Regions from separate parts of the Acidovorax sp. GW821-FHT10E04 genome, predicted to be linked through region 3. Evidence: predicted binding sites of a transcription regulator. Region 3 holds the regulator's gene; each other region holds the start of a gene.
What was found. Region 3 encodes sigma-54, which starts transcription at its own class of promoters, with help from an activator protein. Its sites were predicted from a motif close to TGGCANGNAANCTGCTTT; they were not measured.
Positions count from the first base shown of each region.

Region 1: glnA (type I glutamate--ammonia ligase) is a predicted target of sigma-54. The motif match lies at 2,011-2,028, and genes of this name have one in related genera.
Region 2: AC07OC_RS05150 (CmpA/NrtA family ABC transporter substrate-binding protein) is a predicted target of sigma-54. The motif match lies at 2,802-2,819, and genes of this name have one in related genera.
Region 4: AC07OC_RS12955 (TorF family putative porin) is a predicted target of sigma-54. The motif match lies at 2,886-2,903, and genes of this name have one in related genera.

Region 1 covers NZ_JBWKMT010000001.1:3,181-8,056, reverse strand. Annotated here, with positions in the region: gene AC07OC_RS00040 (hypothetical protein) at 1-343, opposite strand, end outside; gene glnA (type I glutamate--ammonia ligase) at 546-1,961, opposite strand; gene AC07OC_RS00030 (competence/damage-inducible protein A) at 2,135-2,956, opposite strand; gene AC07OC_RS00025 (EI24 domain-containing protein) at 2,953-3,909, opposite strand; gene AC07OC_RS00020 (sterol desaturase family protein) at 3,948-4,876, opposite strand, start outside.
Region 2 covers NZ_JBWKMT010000002.1:62,413-67,288, forward strand. Annotated here, with positions in the region: gene AC07OC_RS05140 (ABC transporter ATP-binding protein) at 1-260, opposite strand, end outside; gene ntrB (nitrate ABC transporter permease) at 366-1,334, opposite strand; gene AC07OC_RS05150 (CmpA/NrtA family ABC transporter substrate-binding protein) at 1,371-2,615, opposite strand; gene AC07OC_RS05155 (ANTAR domain-containing response regulator) at 3,206-3,832, opposite strand; gene AC07OC_RS05160 (branched-chain amino acid ABC transporter substrate-binding protein) at 4,040-4,876, shown strand, end outside.
Region 3 covers NZ_JBWKMT010000008.1:30,442-35,317, reverse strand. Annotated here, with positions in the region: gene AC07OC_RS22785 (THUMP domain-containing class I SAM-dependent RNA methyltransferase) at 1-1,012, opposite strand, end outside; gene AC07OC_RS22780 (acyl-CoA thioesterase) at 1,009-1,491, opposite strand; gene AC07OC_RS22775 (RNA polymerase factor sigma-54) at 1,583-3,172, opposite strand; gene lptB (LPS export ABC transporter ATP-binding protein) at 3,261-4,046, opposite strand; gene lptA (lipopolysaccharide transport periplasmic protein LptA) at 4,043-4,699, opposite strand.
Region 4 covers NZ_JBWKMT010000003.1:776,045-780,920, forward strand. Annotated here, with positions in the region: gene AC07OC_RS12940 (hypothetical protein) at 1-80, opposite strand, end outside; gene AC07OC_RS12945 (hypothetical protein) at 493-2,172, opposite strand; partial or broken gene AC07OC_RS12950 (magnesium chelatase domain-containing protein) at 2,491-2,721, opposite strand; gene AC07OC_RS12955 (TorF family putative porin) at 2,940-3,671, shown strand; gene glnK (P-II family nitrogen regulator) at 3,719-4,057, shown strand; gene amt (ammonium transporter) at 4,094-4,876, shown strand, end outside.

The sequences.
Region 1 (4,876 bases), on a different contig from region 3:
CCAGCTCGGCATGGCGGGCCTCGGCCTTGCGCAGTTCGGATTCGAGAATGGCCCGCGCATCGGCATCGCGCGCTTTCTGGTCGTTGCTGTTGGCCCGGGGTGCATTCGAAGGTGCCGCCGTTGCCGCAGGCGTGCCGCCGCCCGAGGGCGCCGGGGCCGCCGACGCCGGCCGGGTGCCCTGCACGACGGTGACATTGCCGCCTTCCACCAGCTTGCATCCCCGCTCCTTGGCCTGGGCGGCGTTGTTGGTGTATTCGTTGCCACAGCGGTAGATGCGGTCTTGCGCCCACGCGGCCGGTGCCGTCGCGGCGATGAGTAACAGGGTGATGAGCGTTTTCTTCATTCGGTTTCCTCGCACTGCCATGCAGGGGTCAGGGGAGTATCCACCAATCACCATGCATCGCCAATCCAACACCAGCAGGCCCTCGCAGGGCTTTGTACATGGATGCAACGGCCCCGGGATTGGTTTCACCAGCCTCCCCGGCCCCATGAAAAAAGGCGGCCAAGGCCGCCTTTTTGGTGCGCAACAGCCTGCAGGGAGGCGATTACAGCGAGTAGTACATGTCGTACTCGACAGGGTGAGGCGCCATGCGGAAACGCGTGACTTCGCCCATCTTGAGCTCGATGTACGCGTCGAGCATGGAGTCGGTAAAGACGCCGCCCTTGGTAAGGAAACCACGGTCCTTGTCCAGATACTCCAGGGCCTGGTCCAGGCTGTGGCAAACGGTGGGCACCAGCTTGTCTTCTTCGGGTGGCAGATGGTACAGGTCCTTCGTGGCGGCTTCGCCCGGATGGATCTTGTTTTCCACGCCGTCCAGGCCGGCCATCATCAGGGCCGAGAAGGCCAGGTAAGGGTTGGCCGATGGATCGGGGAAGCGCGCTTCGATGCGGCGGCCCTTGGGGTTGGCGACGTAAGGAATGCGGATCGAGGCCGAGCGGTTGCGGGCCGAGTAGGCCAGCTTCACAGGGGCCTCGAAGCCGGGCACCAGGCGCTTGTACGAGTTCGTGCCGGGGTTGGTGATGGCGTTCAGGGCACGTGCGTGCTTGATGATGCCGCCGATGTAGTACAGCGCGAAGTCCGACAGGCCGGCATAGCCGTCGCCCGCGAACAGGTTCTTGCCGTCCTTCCAGATGGACTGGTGCACGTGCATGCCGGAGCCGTTGTCGCCAGCGTAGGGCTTGGGCATGAAGGTAGCCGTCTTGCCGTAGGCGTTGGCCACGTTCCAGACCACGTACTTCAGGACCTGGGTCCAGTCAGCGCGCTCGACCAGCGTGCTGAAGCGCGTGCCGATTTCGTTCTGGCCAGCGCCCGCCACTTCGTGGTGGAACACTTCGACCGGGATGCCCAGGGATTCGAGGATCAAGGACATTTCGGCGCGCATGTCCTGCGTGCTGTCGACAGGAGGCACGGGGAAGTAGCCGCCCTTGACGGTGGGACGGTGGCCGCGGTTGCCGCCTTCGAGCTTGGCGCCCGAGTTCCAGGGGGCTTCGTACTCTTCGATCTCGAACATGACCTTGCCGGGTTCGTTGGACCAGCGCACGCCGTCGAAGATGAAGAATTCTGGCTCGGGGCCGAAGAAGGCCGTGTCGCCCAGGCCGGAGGCCTTCAGGTAGGCTTCAGCGCGCTTGGCGATGGAGCGTGGGTCGCGGTCGTAGGCCTTGCCGTCACCGGGTTCGATCACGTCGCACTGCAGGAACAGCGTGGTTTCTTCGAAGAAGGGGTCGATGTTGGCGGTGCTGGGGTCGGGCATGAGCTGCATGTCCGAGGCTTCAATGCCCTTCCAGCCAGCCACGGACGAACCGTCGAATGCGTGGCCGGACGTGAACTTGTCTTCATCGAAGTGGGACACCGGCACGGTCACGTGCTGTTCCTTGCCCCGGGTATCGGTAAAACGGAAGTCAACGAACTTGACTTCGTTCTCCTTCACCATCTTCATCACGTCTGCAACGGTCTTGGCCATCAGGTTCTCCTGGGTAAAGCGCTTGTTGAAAAAAGAATTTGTGGAAATAAAAGCAGTTTGCGTGCCAGCTGGGTGCAGCCGCCGCACTATGAAGGAGCACTACGGACTGCAGGCCGATAGGACATTTGCGAGATTGCACCAATAAGGTGCACAACAACGATCAACACCAAGCATCACAAATTGCGCACCAATTCAGGGCCACACTCCGCACCAAAACTGTGCAATCCCGTCTTGAGATCCTGCCAGGCGGCCGGGACCAAGGGAGCAGGACCTTTGACGCCCAGTTCGATGTGCCGCCCGTATTGTGGATGATCCACGCTGGGTAAGCTGAACACCCGGATCTCGGGGTGCGATTTTTCTATGCGCTCCATGAGAGGTGTCAATGCTGCCTCCATGGCGCCATAGACCACCACCGACTGCTCGACCTGGGGAGCACGGTTGAACAGGTCTGCATAGTGGTGGTCGAACACCCATTCGATCATGGGCCAGGCCATGACCGGGAATCCGGGCACGAAATGGACGGCACCGCCGCCAACGCCCTCGCAGCTGAAGCCGGGAATCTTGTTGTAGGGATTGGGGATGATGCGGGCGCCTGCGGGAAAGACGCCCATGTTGAGCCGGTGCACATTGTCCGGCCGCTCGGCTTCGTATGGCACACCTTGCTCCCGCGCAACGTCCTGCATGCGTTCGCGGATCAACGCCTCGGCCTCGGCATGCAGAGCCAGCTCACGGCCCAGGGCGCTTGCCGCGCATTGGCGGGTGTGGTCATCGGGCGTCGCACCGATGCCTCCGCAGGAGAAGACCACATCGCCCGAGGCAAAGGCCCGCCGCAGTGTCGCGGTGATGCGGTCCGGGCTGTCCCCGACGTAGTCCGCATACGACAGCGACAGGCCGCGAGCCGAGAGCAGTTCGATGACTTTGGGCATGTGCTTGTCCGCGCGCTTGCCCGACAGGATTTCATCGCCCACGATGATCAGGCCGAAAGAGGGAGTCATGGGGAAGGGGTTCCGTGGGTGGGAGATGGCGTCGGAGGCGCTGCGAGTGCCGCCGGGGCTGCAGCAGCAGGAGGCGGCTCGGCACTGGCGTCCGGTCCGCGCGCCAGCTCCTTCGCCGGCGCAAGGATCGGGGGCGCCTCAGCGGCCACCGGCCCCGCAGCCTCTTGCCGCAGGCGTGCCAACGCGGCCAGGCAGTAGTGCGCGAACCACAGCGATGAAAATGCGAAAACGAGGGTGTAGATCCAGATCGCCAACGGCACCAGGATGAAAAAGGCCGCTGCAAACACCACCCCCGAGGCCCATACGATGCTGGGCGCAGCGCCGAGGTAGCCCGTCAGGATGCCAATGCCCAGCAGGCTGCTGCGGTGGCGGCGAAAAATAGCCTGCCGCTCCTCCTTGCTGGCATGGTCGGCCAAGGCATCGAAAGCCATCACCCGGTAAGTAAGCCACCCCCAGATCAAGGGCGGCAGGATGAGCACCAGCGGCGGCACCAGCCACAGGGGCACCGACACCACCAGGGCGATCAATGCCAGCAACGTGGAACTGACCGACCACACCACGCTGGCGATGAAGGAGCCGCCCTTCTTGCGCTCCAGGGCCGGAAAGCGCCGGTCGGCCACCAGCGCCACCAGTGCAGGCGTCATGAGCACCGCCACCACCAGCAGGGAAACCACCACCAGCGCGGGAGCCACCGCCAGGATCACCATCAGTGGCGCCACCACCGAAGTGACATCTCCCAACCCCCAGCCCTGCAGCCAGCTCCAGAAGCTGGCCAGGAGGGCGGATGCGTCCAGCAGTGCGCGCATTCCCCGCACGGCGCCGTCCCAGTAGAAGTACCCCAAGCCCAGCGCCAGCGCCACCATTAGCACGAGCGGCAGCACGGACAGGGCAATCACACGCGGGCGCAGGCAGTAGGCAGCAGCGCGCCAGAAAGAATCAAACAGAAGTCCCATGCCGGCAAGCATACCGTCTTGGCCGTCCGCAGGGGCTTTCAAGCCTTGCCGAGCAGCCGCAGCAAGCCACGCCATTGCTGCGACCAGAAACCCTTTCCGTAGTCCCGTACCTGCCCGGTCGGCCCCGCTTCCACCTGGTCGCGCACGCCCGTCGGATCGAAGCGCAGCTCGAAATTGGCGGTGCGCATCAGAATGTCCCACCAGGGCAGCAGCACTCCGAAGTTGTGGCCGCCCAGGACGGTGCGATACCTTGCGCGCCCCGCGCTCGCCCCCTCACCCGGCAGCGGCTTGATGGTTTCATGGCCGATCCCAATGCTGTGGTGCAGTCGGTGAAAGCGCGGGCTCACCCACAGCCGCTCGCCCCAGCGGCCAAACCACAGACGCACGTTGGCATGCTGAAAGCTCTCGCTGAGCTGCGTGATGGCGACGATGGCGATGAACTGCCCCGGCGCGACCCCGATGAGTTGCGCCACCACCACGAGAATCGTGTCGCGCAGCAGGTCATCGAGCAGGTGGTTGCGGTTGTCGCTCCACATGGTCATCTGGCGCTGCGCATGGTGCAGGGAATGAAGGCGCCACCACCATTCAAAATGGTGCTGCCCCCGGTGAATCCAGTAGTCCACGAAATCGAACACCACCAGATACAGCAACAGGCTGACCCAGGGTACATCGGTGATACCGGGCCAGAGGCCATCGAGCTGGAATGTGCTGATGCCCGCCACTCGCAAGGCGCCGAAGAACGAATCCGCCAGCGGGTCCACCGCCAGGAACAGGCCCAGCCGGAACAGGCCCAGCCGGTGAATCAGCGTGTAGAGAATGTCCGTGCGGATCGTCGCCCGGTCGGTCACGGCCTCCACAGGCCGCCAGCGCTGCAGCGGGCCAATCACCGCGGCGATCACCACGAGCTGCAAAAGACCCACCAGTATCCAGCCCGCGGCCTCGTAGCCGCTTTCAAGCTGGTTCCCCA
Region 2 (4,876 bases), on a different contig from region 3:
ACCACGGCGCGCTCCGGCCCCGGGCCCCTGATCTCCTTGTTGGCGCACAGCAGCGCGCCGTTGGTGGGCGTGGTCAGCCCCGCGATCAGGTTCAGCAGGGTGGACTTGCCGCAGCCCGAGTGGCCGATCAGCGCGACGAACTCGCCCTTGGCGATCGTGAGGTTGATGTCGCGCAGCGCCGGGAACAGGCCCTTGGCGGTCTTGAAGGTCTGCTCCACGCCATGGACTTCGATGAACTTGGTGGTGAGAGAGGTGTGCATGAGGAACTCCGGGTTGTTTCGAGGACCGCCGCGGCACCGGCTTGGCCGGGCCACTGGGGGGGCACCTGAGGGGATGACGCGCCGCAGGCGCGGCTCAGGGGTGGGTCAGGTTTTGACCTCTTCGAAGGTGAACGCAGTGGCCAGCTTGATGAGCGCGAACTCCAGCACCAGCCCGACGATGCCGATCACGAAGATCGCGATGATGATGTTCTTGACGTTGAGGTTGTTCCACTCGTCCCACACCCAGAACCCGATGCCCACGCCGCCAGTCAGCATCTCGGCCGCCACGATCACGAGCCACGCGGTGCCCACGGCCAGGCGCACGCCGGTCAGCATGTAGGGCAGCACGGCGGGGAACAGGATCTTGGTGGCGATCTTCCACTCCGACAGGTTGAGCACGCGGGCCACGTTCATGTAGTCCTGCGGCACACGCTGCACGCCCACGGCGGTGTTGATGATCATGGGCCAGATGGAGCAGATGAAGATCGTCCAGATGGCGGCCGGGTTGGCACCCTTGAACACCAGGAGGCCGATCGGCAGCCAGGCCAATGGAGACACCGGGCGCAGCAGGCTGATGAGCGGGTTGAACATGCGCGACAGGAAGTTGAAGCGCCCGATCACGAAGCCCGCCGGAATGCCCACCAGCGCCGCCATGCCAAAGCCCACGGCCACGCGTTCGAGCGACATCAGCACGTTCCAGCCCACGCCCTGGTCGTTGGGACCGTTGCGGTAGAACGGGTTGCTGAAGATTTCCAGCGCCTGCTTCCAGGTTTCCACCGGGCCGGGAATGCTGTTGCCCGTGGTGGCTGACACCACGGCCCACAGACCCACCAGCAAGCCCAGGCCACACAGCGGCGGCAGCACCGCCATCCAGAAGCCGCGCGACAGCGCCGCCCAGTCGCGACCGGCGGGGGCTGCAGATGCCGTGGGCGCAGGGCTTGCCGCCATTGCCGTTTTTGACTGTTTTTGGCTTCTGGCGCTTGCGGGGGAAGCGCTGCTAGCTACATTATTCATAGCGTTCTGTGCAACCACGGGGGCTGCATCCAGCGGGGAGTGAAAGACGGCACTGACCATGGTGTTCTCCTGTACAGGGTGGACGGGGCAGGGCGCTTACGCCTTGATCTTGAAGCTGTCGGCGTACTTGGCGGGGTCCTTGCCGTCCCACACCACGCCGTCCATGAACTTGCTCGTACGCATTTCGCTCTTGGGCAGCGGCGTCTTGGAAGCGGCTGCCGCCTGCTTGTAGACGTCGATGCGGTTCACGGCCTTGGCCACGTTCAGGTAGTCGGGGTGGTCCTTGACCAGGCCCCAGCGCTTGTGCTGCGTGAGGAACCACATGCCGTCCGTGAGGTAGGGGAAGTTCACCGTGCCCTCGTTGAAGAACTTCATGTGGTTGGGGTCGTCCCAGGTCTTGCCCATGCCGTCCTGGTAGCGGCCCAGGATGCGCTGGTTGATGGCATCGACGCCCGTGTTCACGTAGGCCTTGCCGGCAATGGTCTCGGCCATCTTGTTCTTGTTGGCCAGGCCTTCGTCGATCCACTTGCTGGCCTCCAGGATGGCGGCCGTCACGGCACGGGCCGTGTTGGGGTACTTCTGCACGAATTCGGACGTGGTGCCCAGCACCTTCTCGGGGTGGTCCTTCCAGATGTCCTGCGTGGTCGTGGCCGTCACGCCGATGCCGTCCATGATGGCGCGGTGGTTCCAGGGCTCGCCCACGCAGAAGCCGTCCATGTTGCCCACGCGCATGTTGGCCACCATCTGTGGCGGGGGCACGGTGATGACCTTGGCATCCTTCATCGGGTTGATGCCGTTGGCCGCCAGCCAGTAGTACAGCCACATGGCGTGCGTGCCGGTGGGGAAGGTCTGCGCGAAGGTGTACTCGCGCTTCTCGCTGGCCATCAGCTTGGCCAGGCCCGCGCCATTGACGGCGCCCTTGTCGGCGAGCTTCTTGGACAGCGTGATGGCCTGCCCGTTGTGGTTCAGGTTCATCAGCACGGCCATGTCCTTCTTGGGCCCGGCCAGGCCCAGGTGCACGCCGTAGACCAGGCCGTACAGCACGTGGGCGAAGTCGAGTTCGCCGTTGACCAGCTTGTCGCGCACACCGGCCCAGGAGGCTTCCTTGGTGGGGATGATGGTCACGCCGTACTTCTTGTCGATGCCGAGCACCGAGGCCATCACCACGCTGGCGCAGTCGGTCAGCGGGATGAAGCCGATCTTGACTTCCTTCTTCTCCGGCGCGTCCGAGCCCTGGGCGTGCACCAGCGCACGCAGCGCGGGGCTGACGCCGACGGCGCCCACGGTGGCGGCCTGCAGCACGGTGCGGCGGTTGAGGCTGGTTTTGAGCAGATCGGTCATGGGGCACTTCCTCATAGCGTTGAAAACAAAAAAGGCGTCCTCCCGAGCAGCCTGCATACATGCAGCACCGGTCGGTGAGGGACGCCTCTGTCCATGGCGATACCCGATGAAGGGCTCGCCCAGCACCGGCCCGCCTTTGGGCCCGTGCTGTGTGGGGGTGAGACCGCCATTGGTCTCGCAGGGGTTAATGCAAGTGGCGTGCCAGGCCTTGCCGCACGGGCTCCGCATCAGTTCGGCGCATGGTTTGCTATTGAATTAATAGCTGCTTGCGCAAATGGATCAAGCGCTGGGGGCCTTTTTGACCTGCAAACGCGCGGAGGTTGTGCGCGCGGTGAATGCCGCACTGCCTTTGTGCGGCGCACCATCCGGGAGAAGCCGGTGGACCTGGGCGTGGCCCAGGCCGGGGATGCCGGGCAAGGACCGCTGCGCAGCGAGGGGATCGTCCCCTTTCCCGAGCCGGGCAGCGATTCGAGAGGAGGGGCCAAGGGCCGCGGCTCCAAGACTGCCTGCGCAGTCTGGACGTCCCCAGGAGCGGGCGGCCTCTGGCGGCTGCACCGATGCGCGCAGCGCCTCAGGAGGGTGTCACCTGCTTACCCGAGCAGGTCCATCACGTCGAGCATGCGCTGGGCCACATCCACGAGCTTGAGGCCCTTGTCCATGGCGGTCTTGCGCAGTTTCTCGTACGCGGCCTGCTCGGTCAGGCCCTGGCGCTGCATGAGCAGGCCCTTGGCGCGGTCGATGGTCTTGCGGTCCTTGAGCTCGGTCTTGGCATCGGCGAGCTCGGCGCGCAGCGCCTGCTCGTGCTGGAAGCGCGCCATCGCCACGTCCAGGATGGGGCGGATGCGCTGGGGCGCGAGGCCGGCCACGATGTAGGCCGACACGCCCGCGGCCACCGCGTCCTTGACGTGCGAGGTGTCCTCGTCGTTGGTGAACATCACGATGGGGCGGCGTTCGTCGCGCGTGGCCACCACCACGTGTTCCAGCGCGTCGCGGGCCTCGCTCTCGGCGTCCACGATGATCAGGTCGGGCTGCAACTGGGCGATCCGCTCGCTCAGGAACACATCCGCGGGCAGCGTGGCGATCAGGTTGAAATTGTTCTCCAGCAGCCCGATGCGCAGCGCCCGCGAACGCTCCGCCTGCAGCACGGCGTGTTCGTCGTCGGGGTCGGCAATGGCCAGGTCCGGGGCCACCACCACGATGCGCAGAGACTCGTTCATACCCCGGAGCATAAGCAATTTTTACGCCACAAATTGGTGCGCCGAAGCGGTGCGCCCCGGGCAGGCGCCGGGTTCCGGCAAGGGCCTTGCCTTGCAGGGTCTGAAACTTGCTAATAGTTTGCCGATTGGCAGGGCATACCCGATAGCGCCTTTCCTCCGTCGTCGCATATACATCTGGTCACATTGACATATTGATGAGGATTCCGCATGAACAAGCATATTGACCGGCGCCGTTTCGCCGCCGGGCTGGCCTTGACCACCGCCGCGTCCATGGCGCTGCTGCTCCTGTCCGGGTGCGGCAAGGTGCCCGACACCATCAAGATCGGCGTGGCGCAGCCCTTGAGCGGCCCCCTGGGCGCCCTCGGGCAGGACTTGCTCAATGGCGTGAACCTGGCCGTGGCCGAACTGAACAAGGGCGGCTACACCGTGGACGGCAAGCGGGTGACGCTGGAGGTGGTGGCGGTGGACGACAAGGCCGACGCGGCCACCGGCAAGACGGTGGCCCAGCAGCTGGTGGATGCCGGCGTGGTGGCCGTCATCGGGCACCTGAATTCGGGCGTGAGCATCGAGACCGCGCCCATCTACGCGGCCAAGGACATCGCGCAGATCGCCATCTCCACCAACCCCAAGTTCACGCAGCTGGGTTTTTCCACCACCTTCCGCATGGTGGGCAACGACACGCTGCAGGCGCGCGCCATCGGCTCGTTTGCCGCCACCCAGCTGGGCGCCGCGCGCTATGCCGCGCTGGACGATGGCACGCCCTACGGCAAGGGCCTGGCCGACGGGGCCGCCGCGCAGCTCAAGGCCGAGAAGAAAGAGGTGGTGGTGCGCAAGTCGTTCGACGACAAGACCACGGCATTCGACGAACTGGCCGGCGAACTCAAGGCCGCGAAGGTGGAGGTGATCGTCTCCACCCTCAATGACTTCCAGGCGCTGGCGTTGCTGGAAGCCCTGCGCAAGGTGGGGCACACCAAGGTGAGCCTGCTGGGCGGCGACACCATCAAGACCACCGACATGACCAAGGGGGCCGGCATCGTCGAGGGC
Region 3 (4,876 bases):
CCAGGGCCCGCTCGGCCGCGCGTTCGTTGGCATTCTGGCCAGCGGCACCGGCTGCGGCGATGCGCTCGCCATAGGGCGGGTTCAGCAGCATCACGCCGGGCTGGTCGCACGGCGGCATGCGCTGCAGGGCGTCGCCACCGCGCAGTTGCACGGCGTCGGCCACGCCCGCACGTTCGGCGTTGCGCTGGGCAAAATCGACCATGCGGTGGGCCACATCACTGCCAAATATGGGCACAGCGCTTGTCTGTATTGCGCCTTCAGCTTCATTTTTAATAGCAGTCCAGACATGGGCCTGGTAGGGCAGCAGTTTCTCGAACGCAAAGCGGCGCAGCATGCCCGCCGGGATGCGACAGGCGATCTGCGCGGCCTCGATGGCGATGGTGCCGCTGCCGCAGCAGGGGTCGTACAGCGGCTGGGGGTTGTCACCGTGCGGGTCCCAGCCGCTGGCGGCGATCATGGCGGCGGCCAGGGTTTCCTTCAGCGGGGCATCGCCCTTGTCCTCGCGCCAGCCACGCTTGAACAGCGGCTCGCCGGAGGTGTCGATGTAGATGGTGGCTTCTTCCGTGGTCAGGTGCAGGTGGATGCGCACGTCGGGCCACTGCGTGTTCACATCGGGGCGCACGCCGCTTTTGGCGCGAAACCGGTCGGCCACGGCGTCCTTGACCTTGAGGCCTGCGAAGTTGAGGCTCTGCAGCGGGCTGTGCTGGGCCGTCACCTCGACCTTGAAGGTCTGGCGCGTGGTGAACCAGATTTCCCACGCCACGTCGCTGGCGGCGGCATACAGGTCGTTTTCAGAGCGGTAGGGGCGGTGCGCCAGCTGCACCAGCACGCGCTGGGCCAGGCGGCTGTGCAGGTTGAGCAGCAGCGCCTCGCGCCAGGACGCGCGCAGCAGCACGCCGCCACGGCCGACCAGCAGGTCTTGCCCCGTGAGGCCGGTGATGCCATGCACCTCGTCGGCCAGAAAGCCCTCCACACCGGCGGCGCAAGGGAGAAAAAGTTGGAGTTGATTCATGACGATGGTGAGGATACGCGCTCGGAAAGTGCGTGTGAATCCGGCGTGCCCGCACGGGCCAGCAGCAACTGGCGGATGGAGTCCGGGATCGGCGCCACCTTGCGGCCGGCCTTGCCGATGAAAACGATGCCGATCTTGCCGCGCGCCACCTCGCGGCCCGAGGTCTTCTCGGTCATGCAAAAGACCAGGTCGAACCCATAGCGGTTGAAGTCCGCAGGCGCCATCTCCACGCGCATGGTCTCGCCGTGGAACCCCTCGGACTTGTACTGCGCCACGATGTCTCCGACCACGATGGACAGCCCGCCCACGTCGGCCTCGGGGTAGCCGAGTGACTGGAAAAACCGCACCCGGGCCTCGGACACGAGGCTCAGCAGCTGCGCGTTGTCCAGGTGCCCGCCCTGGTTGACGTGGCTGATGTAGATCTGCATTTCGGTGGCGAAACCGAAGTGCGCGGGAAGGTCGAAGACGATGCGGGCCATGGACGGGGTGGCGAAGTAAGAGGGAAAGACAGCAACGGAGCGGAAAAACGGGCCACCAGGCGCATGCGCCGTGCACACGCCCGCACGGCGCCTACAGCGCCTTGCGCAGATTCGCCGGCGCGATCTTGAGCGCCTCGCGGTACTTGGCGACGGTGCGGCGCGCGCACTCGATGCCCTGCTCCTTGAGCATCTCGGCGATCTGGCTGTCGGACAGCGGCTTGGTCGGGCTCTCGGCGGCCACGAATTGCTTGATGAGGGCACGCACGGCGGTGCTCGACGCATTGCCGCCGGTCTCGGTGCCCAGGCCCGAGCCGAAGAAGTACTTGAGCTCGTAGGTGCCGATGGGCGTGGCCATGTACTTGGCCGTGGTCACGCGGCTGATGGTGGACTCGTGCAGGCCCAGCTCGTCGGCGATGTCGCGCAGCACCAGCGGGCGCATCGCGAGTTCGCCGTGGGTGAAGAAGTTCTTCTGCCGCTCCACGATGGCGCGCGAGACGCGCAGGATGGTGTCGAAGCGCTGCTGGATGTTCTTGATGAACCAGCGCGCCTCCTGCAGGCGCTGCTGCATGCCCTGGTGGCCCTCGCCGCCCTTGTGGCCGCGCAGGGCGCCGGCATAGATGTCGTGCACGCGCAGGCGCGGCATCACGTCGGGGTTGAGCTGCACGATGAAGTTGTGCTGCCCGTCGCGGCCATTGGCGCGCCCGGCCTTGCGCACGATCACGTCGGGGATGATGATGTTGCGCTCCACGTCGGCGAAGCGGCGCCCCGGGCGCGGCTCCAGCCGGGCGATCAGCGCCATGGCGGCGCGGGTGCGCTCCTCGCTGTCGCCGCAGGCCTGCGTGAGGCGGCGCACGTCGCGCCGCGCCAGCATCTCCAGCGGCTGCTGGCACACGCGCAGCGCGGTCTGCACGGTGTCGGGGTCGATGTCGCTGTCCTCGTCGGCGGCCAGCGCCTTGAGCTGCAGCGTCAGGCACTCGGCCAGGCCGCGCGCGCCCACGCCCACGGGCTCCAGGCTCTGCAGCAGCCGCTGTGCCACGGTGAAGCGGTGCACCAGTTCCTCGATCTGCTCCAGGTCGTCGGGCCCGGCCAGGCTGATGGCCAGCTCTTCGAGCGGATCCTCCAGGTAGCCGTCGTCGTTGAGCGATTCGATCAGGAAGCGCAGCGCGGCGCGGTCGATCTCGGACAGGCGCAGCGCCAGCGCCTGTCGGTGCAAAAAGGCGGTCAGCGATTCGTGCGTGCGGGCCAGCTCGGTGGCGTCGGCCTCGTCGCCTTCGGCGTCGTTGCGGTTGCGGGCGGGGGCGTCGCCGCCCCACTCGGCGTCGTTGGGCGCCATCTCCACCGTGCCGTCGCCGCTCCAGTCGGGCTCGTCGGCGCCCGCGCTCGGAGTTTCAGCATCATTTTGAGCCTCAGCGCTGGTACTGCTTGCGCTGGTAGCTCCTGAAAAAATAGCATCATCCGCGCTGTAGTCGTCGGCCTGGGCCGGCGTATCGGCGGCTTCCAGGCCAAACTCCTCGCGCGGCGCCTCGTCGGCGTTGCGTTCGAGGAACGGGTTTTCGTCGAGCATCTGCTCGACTTCCTGCGAGAGTTCCAGCGTGGACAACTGCAGCAGCCGGATGGACTGCTGAAGTTGGGGGGTCAATGCAAGATGCTGCGAGACGCGCAGCGAGAGTCCAGGTTTCATTGATTGAGCGCCGCCGGGCCGCCCCAAGGCGCGAAGCCCCCCTCGGGGGGCAGCGCAGTACACGAAGTGACAAGCGTGGAGGCCATGTCTACATGCGGAAATGTTCGCCCAGGTACACCCGGCGCACTTCGGCGTTGTCCACGATCTCGGATGGCGTGCCCTGGGCCAGCACCTGGCCATCGCTGATGATGAAGGCGTGGTCGCAGATGCCCAGCGTCTCGCGCACGTTGTGGTCGGTGATGAGCACGCCGATGCCGCGCGCCTTGAGAAAACCGATGATGCGCTGTATCTCGATCACGGCGATGGGGTCGATGCCCGCAAAGGGCTCGTCCAGCAGGATGAAGCGCGGCTGCGTGGCCAGCGCGCGGGCGATCTCGACGCGGCGGCGCTCGCCGCCCGACAGGGCCATGGCGGGCGAGGCCCGCAGGTGGTCCACGCGCAGCTCCTGCAGCAAGGCCGTGAGACGCTCTTCGATGGCCTCGCGCGACAGCGGCTTGCCGTCGTCGTCCGCGCGCTGCAGCTCCAGCACCGCGCGCACGTTCTCTTCGACCGTGAGCTTGCGGAAGATGGAGGCTTCCTGCGGCAGGTAGGACAGCCCCAGCCGCGAGCGGCGGTGGATGGGCATGTGGGCCACCGAATGGCCGTCGATGCGGATGTCGCCCGCGTCGCTGCGCACCAGGCCCACGATCATGTAGAACGAGGTGGTCTTGCCCGCGCCGTTGGGCCCCAGCAGGCCCACGACCTCGCCCTTTTGCACGACCAGCGACACATCCTTGACGACCTTGCGGCTGCCATACGACTTGGCCAGGTGCTGCACCTCCAGGCGGCTGCCCGCCTGGGTGTCAGGACCGGGGCTGACGGGCTGCGCGCTCACTTGGAGCCGCCGCCAAGGCTGTTGCTGGGGCGCAGCACCGGCGCCGATGCCGGGGGCGCGGCCTCCGGCGCGGCGGCACCGGCGGGCGGGTCCTTGGGCGCGAGCACCGCGCGCACCCGGCTGCCGGGCGCGGGCGCATCGCCCGCCGCATTGGTCGCGGGGGTGCGCTTGCCGTCCACGGTGAACACATCGGTGAGGTTGTTGTAGACGATCACGGCGCCGGTGATCTCGTCGCTGAGGACCGCCCCGCGGTAGCGGCGCAGTTCGGCGCGGGTGATGAAGCGCACGTTGTCGGCCTTGCCGTCGTACTCGATGACTTCGCTCTCGCCTTCGATGAACTCGTCCGGCGCCCCCGCCACGGTATCGCGCTTCTGGCGGAAGAAGGCCCGCTTGCCCGCCTCGGCCGTGACCACGCCGTACTGGTAGCCGTCGGCGTCCTGGCGCACGTCCAGCCGCGCGCCGCGCAGCACGATGGAGCCCTTGGTCATGACCACGCGGCCCGAGAACACGCTGGTCTGCTTGAGCTCATCGTGTCGCAAGGCGTCGGCCTCGATGTTCATGGGCTTGGCGCGGTCGGCCTTTTCGGCGTGCGCCGCGCCCAGATGGCAGGCCAGGGCGACAAGCAGGAGGTGGGGGAGGATGCGGTAGTTCATAGGGCACGAATCTTGCAGGTCATTGTAGCCACCCCACGGCGCGCGCCATGAAAAAAGCCCGCATCCGCGGGCTTCTTCTTGGGACATCCGAGGCCGTCGGCGCTTGGAAGCCGCCGCCTGCACCCGTGGAGCCGGCGCTGCCGGGCCGCCGGGTGCGTTCCCCTGGGCAGGAAGGCG
Region 4 (4,876 bases), on a different contig from region 3:
CGGGTTTCAAATCGCAGCAAATCGCAAGCAATTTGGTCATCAGCCACCGCGCCACCACCACCACCGCTAGAGCCAGACATGTACACCTCCCTTGTAGGAATTCCAATACTACCTACGATGGTGAGAAATGTAACGAGCTAAGTGCGTTGCAAGCCTTTGTTCCGACGCGTGTTGGAGACGTGTCAATAAGTTGCTGGCAGATCCCTGTGAGTTCAAATGTCGGTGACCCGTGACTCGCTTAACTTCATTTGTCCAAACGGCTTGTACCTATCGGTCCCTTGCGCACGGCGCAGCGCCTTCTCCAGGTTGTGTCGTGAGGCGGTGCAATCACTTGATGCTCAAGTCTCGATCAAGTTCTACTGCGTCGGGCAACCATGACGCACGGATCAAGCGATAGCGGTCGAGTCGGCTAGTACGGCACGGGAGAATCATCGAGTTCCAAGCATGCGAATTGCGACGTTCTCACGCGCCTCCAAGCTCGGATTTTTGTGCTCACTCGCGCAGGGTTAGCGCGACTGCCTTGTGGCGTCTCTGTTTGGCACGATCGCATTGGTCAGCAACCAAAAGCGCGCTTGAAAGAATCTGCTGAACTGTATTGCTATGCCGAATAGTTGCTACTTTCACGCCTTCAAATGGTCGCTTGCGTAGGGCGGGGCTTCTGGCTCTGGCGGCATCTGCCAGAACAATGCTCAGATTGATGCAAGTATCGAGAGCGCTTGATTCTTCATCGAACCAAACCACCATGAGTCCGCTCTTTATCAGTCCAGCGTTTTGGGTACCCTCCCGGGGGCTGGGGATGCGACGTTCAAGGTCAAGGATGAAGCGGGTTTGTCGATAGCCGGAACTATCTTCAGTAGTGACACGGACGCATAAACCGCGTTTTGTCCGCCGGCAGTTTGGGTCTCTGTAGAGCCAAGTGAGAACCTCGTCGTCAATCGTCGTCGGAAGCTCGAAAAAAGTGACCGCACTTGCGCCACCAATGCCGCCGTAGGGATTCCAGAAGTCCCACCGAACGTTGAGTTCTTTCCCGTTGACACTCAACGTGTCAACTGGACGTGCAAGCAGGTCCGCGAATTTTGCTAACTGATCGTCGAACGGAGCATTGATTTCTCTGTACTCCTCTGCAGGCTCTTCAGTTGTCTCTGTAGCTTTCTCGCCTACCAATTTTCCTTTGATGGTACGTTTCCCAGGAAGCTGCCTGCCATCAATTCCGCTCCATGGGCCAGGAGTGAGATGGCGGCGTTTCTTCGGTCGCTGTTCTACAAGATCGCTTTGGAAAGGCCTGTTTACAGTTGAACGAGCCAGATCAGGGAATCGGTCTTTCAGCGCTGCGATCGCGGGCAGGTCTGCTGCAGCGTTGCCATAGCCGCTAGGTGACTCAAGGATCTCATTGTTGTCGGCTGCTGGACCGATGTTGAAGCCACGGGGCGAAGGCGGTTCGCCGGGCGCTTCGTGCGGGCTTTCAGGGTATTCAGTTAACGGTGGGGCGGTGTGCAGGTGACGCCCGCCCTCCCGATAGAGGTCCAAAACAGACCAATGCGGTGCCAAGTCTGAGGACGTGATGTGAGTAAGTAGTAGGGCGTTCTCGAGCTGTAAAACGAGGCCCGTAACGGAGAGTGGCCTGGCGAATGGGGGCCATACCTCAAGGGGGTACGAACCGGTCGGGTCACGCATTCGAGCGCCGGCTATGCGCTTGAACACCCGTTCCCCGGCCTTAAGCGCATCTGGCTCCTTGAGTAGAGCCAGTAGATAGGGACCTTCATCATCGCTCCATTGGCGCCGAATCTCCAAGCGCACCGGGTGGGATCCTAGATCTGTGTTTTTGGGGTTGTACAAATAGCGCTCTGGGCGCATTAACTTTTCCGTTGTCACAGCGTCTATCAGAGCAGATGACACTGCCCAAAAGAACAAAAACAACGTCGAGCATGGTATGAAAACTTCGGGGGCGTGCGAGGTCCCCATCACTCTGATGAGGTGCGAGTCGTATTCCGGAGTTTTCACAAGAGGCGCTGTAAGCGTCCGCAACTCAAGAGACGAACGCGTGGTCAGCTCAGTGTTACTTAGCCTCAGATCGAGTGCCAGTGTGCGCAGTCTTAATGAGGCCGAGGGTTGCGCTGCCCAGATCGTTCCATCAGTGCTGTCGATCTCTGCGCCAATGTGCAGAAGCGGCATGTGAGCCAGGGAAACTAAGACGTGCGCAGTACGTCGTTCATCCTTGGGTACTCCGGCCAACACGAAGAAGGTGTGAATACCCAGCGCGCTGGCTGCTTGGGGTAGCTGTGCGAGGTTACCGAACCAAATGACTCGCCAACGACCAGGGGGGAGGGGAAGTGGAAAGCTGTACTTTTTTTCCAAGGCATCTATGCGCTTCCCCGCGCGAACACGGTGTTAGCGGCATAGGGTCTGAAATTTTCTCACAGTAAAACCTCGCAAATAATCATCCCAATTCGCATTTAACGGCAACTTCGTAAATTGCGGTCCAGATGTCACCTTGGGCAGGTCGGCGGGGGCGAGGTTGACGGTGATCCGCTTGTTGTGGGGGAACTCCAGCCCCGCGTTCTGCAGTGCCGACCGCACGCGCTCGCGCGCTTCCTTCACTTCCACTTCGGCAAGGCCCACCAGGGTGAAGCTGGGCAGGCCGTTGGCCAGGTGCACTTCGACAGTGACGGACGGCGCCTGCAGCCCCAGAAGGGCGCGGCTTTGCACCAAAGCAAGACTCATGAAGCGATTCCTCCCCAGATGGGTGCGTTTTATGGCGTTCCCGCGCGGGCCCTTGGCGCCATGCACCAATAGCGTGCGTATGGCCGTGGCACGGTGCTGATGCTCACTGTACCGGGGATCGTTGTAACGCGAAGCAACGGCGCGCGCGGATGTATTGCGCCGCGTGGCACGGTCCGTGCTTAAAGCGCTCGTCCCTACTTTGTCCAACCGGAGGAAACATGACCCGCGCCATCATCAAGACCCTGGGCGTTGCCCTTGCAGCATCCCTTCCCCTGCTGGCCAGCGCCCAGCTCACCGGCAACGTCAGCCTGACCACCAACTACAAGTTCCGTGGCCAGGACCAGGACGCCTCCAAGGCCAAGGCCCTCAAGCCCGCGCTGCAAGGCGGTTTTGACTATGCCTTCGGCGAATCCGGCTGGTACGTGGGTAACTGGAATTCCAGCGTGGACTGGCTGGCCAACAACTCGCTCGAAGCCGACCTGTACGGCGGCTACAAGTTCAAGGCCGGCGGCGCCGACCTGGATCTGGGCGCGCTGACCTACATCTACCCCGGCAATGCCAACGGCAACACCACCGAGCTGTATGGCGCGGCCACCATGGGCCCCTTCACCGCCAAGTATTCGCACACCATCTCCAAGGACTACTTCGGCTGGGCCGGCGCCAAGTCCGGCTCGGGCCTGAAGGGCCGCAACACCGGCTACCTGAACCTGGCGTTCGCCCAGGAAGTGGCTCCCAGCGTCACCCTGAAGGCCTCGGTGGGCTTCACCCGCTTCGCCAGCGACATCAAGGACCTGGGCGTGCCCAACTACATGGACTACAGCGTGGGCGGCGCGTATGACTTCGGCAGCGGCCTGTCGCTGGGCGCCGCCGTGGTGGGCGCCAACAAGAAGGCCTTCTTCGGCCACGTCAACAAGTCGCGCGTGATCGTCACGCTCACCAAAACCCTGTAAGCAAGTCTCGATGGGCGCCGGGTGCGCCCATCGTCGGAGGAACCAAAATGAAAATGGTGACAGCCATCATCAAGCCCTTCAAGCTCGACGAGGTGCGTGAAGCACTCTCGGACATCGGCGTGCAAGGCATCACGGTGACCGAGGTCAAGGGCTTCGGCCGCCAGAAGGGCCACACCGAGCTGTACCGCGGCGCGGAGTACGTGGTCGACTTCCTGCCCAAGGTCAAGATCGAAGCCGCCGTGGCGGATGACCTCGTGGACCGCGTGATCGAGTCCATCGAAAGCGCCGCGCGCACCGGCAAGATCGGCGACGGCAAGATCTTCGTGACCCACCTGGAGCAGGTGGTGCGCATCCGCACTGGCGAAACCGGCAAGGAAGCCCTGTAAGGGCCCGGCCGCATCACACCCAAGAAGAGAAACGCCATGAAAAAACTGCTTGCTTCCTTCATTCTGGGGCTGGGCCTGCTGACCATGGGCAACCTGTCCCTGGCCCAGGCGCCCGCCGCCTCCGAGCCGGCCGCCGCCGCGCCCGCTGCGGCGGCCGCTCCCGCCGCTGAAGCCCCTGCGGCTGCCCCTGCTCCCGCGACCGCCGCTGCAGCCGCTGCACCGGCCGCCGCCGCCGAAGCCCCCGCTCCGGTCCCCAACAAGGGCGACACCGCCTGGATGATGACCTCCACCATCCTCGTGATCCTGATGGTCCTGCCCGGCCTGGCGCTGTTCTACGGCGGCCTGGTGCGCAGCAAGAACATGCTGTCCGTGCTGATGCAGGTGATGGTCACGTTCTCGCTGATCGTGGTGCTGTGGTTCATCTACGGCTACAGCCTGGCCTTCACCGAGGGCGGCGCCTTCATCGGCGGCTTCGACCGGCTGTTCATGAAGGGCATCTGGGACAACGCCGCCGGCACGTTCGCCAACGCCGCCACCTTCAGCAAGGGTGTCGTGATTCCGGAAGTGGTGTTCGCCGCCTTCCAGGCCACGTTCGCCGGCATCACCTGCGCCCTGATCGTCGGTGCGTTCGCAGAGCGCATCAAGTTCAGCGCCGTCATGATGTTCATGGTGCTGTGGTTCACCTTCAGCTACCTGCCGATCGCCCACATGGTGTGGTTCTGGATGGGCCCTGACGCATACGCCTCCAAGGAAGTGGCCGACGCCATGACCGGCAAGGCCGGCCAGATCTGGCAGTGGGGCGCGCTGGACTTCGCCGGC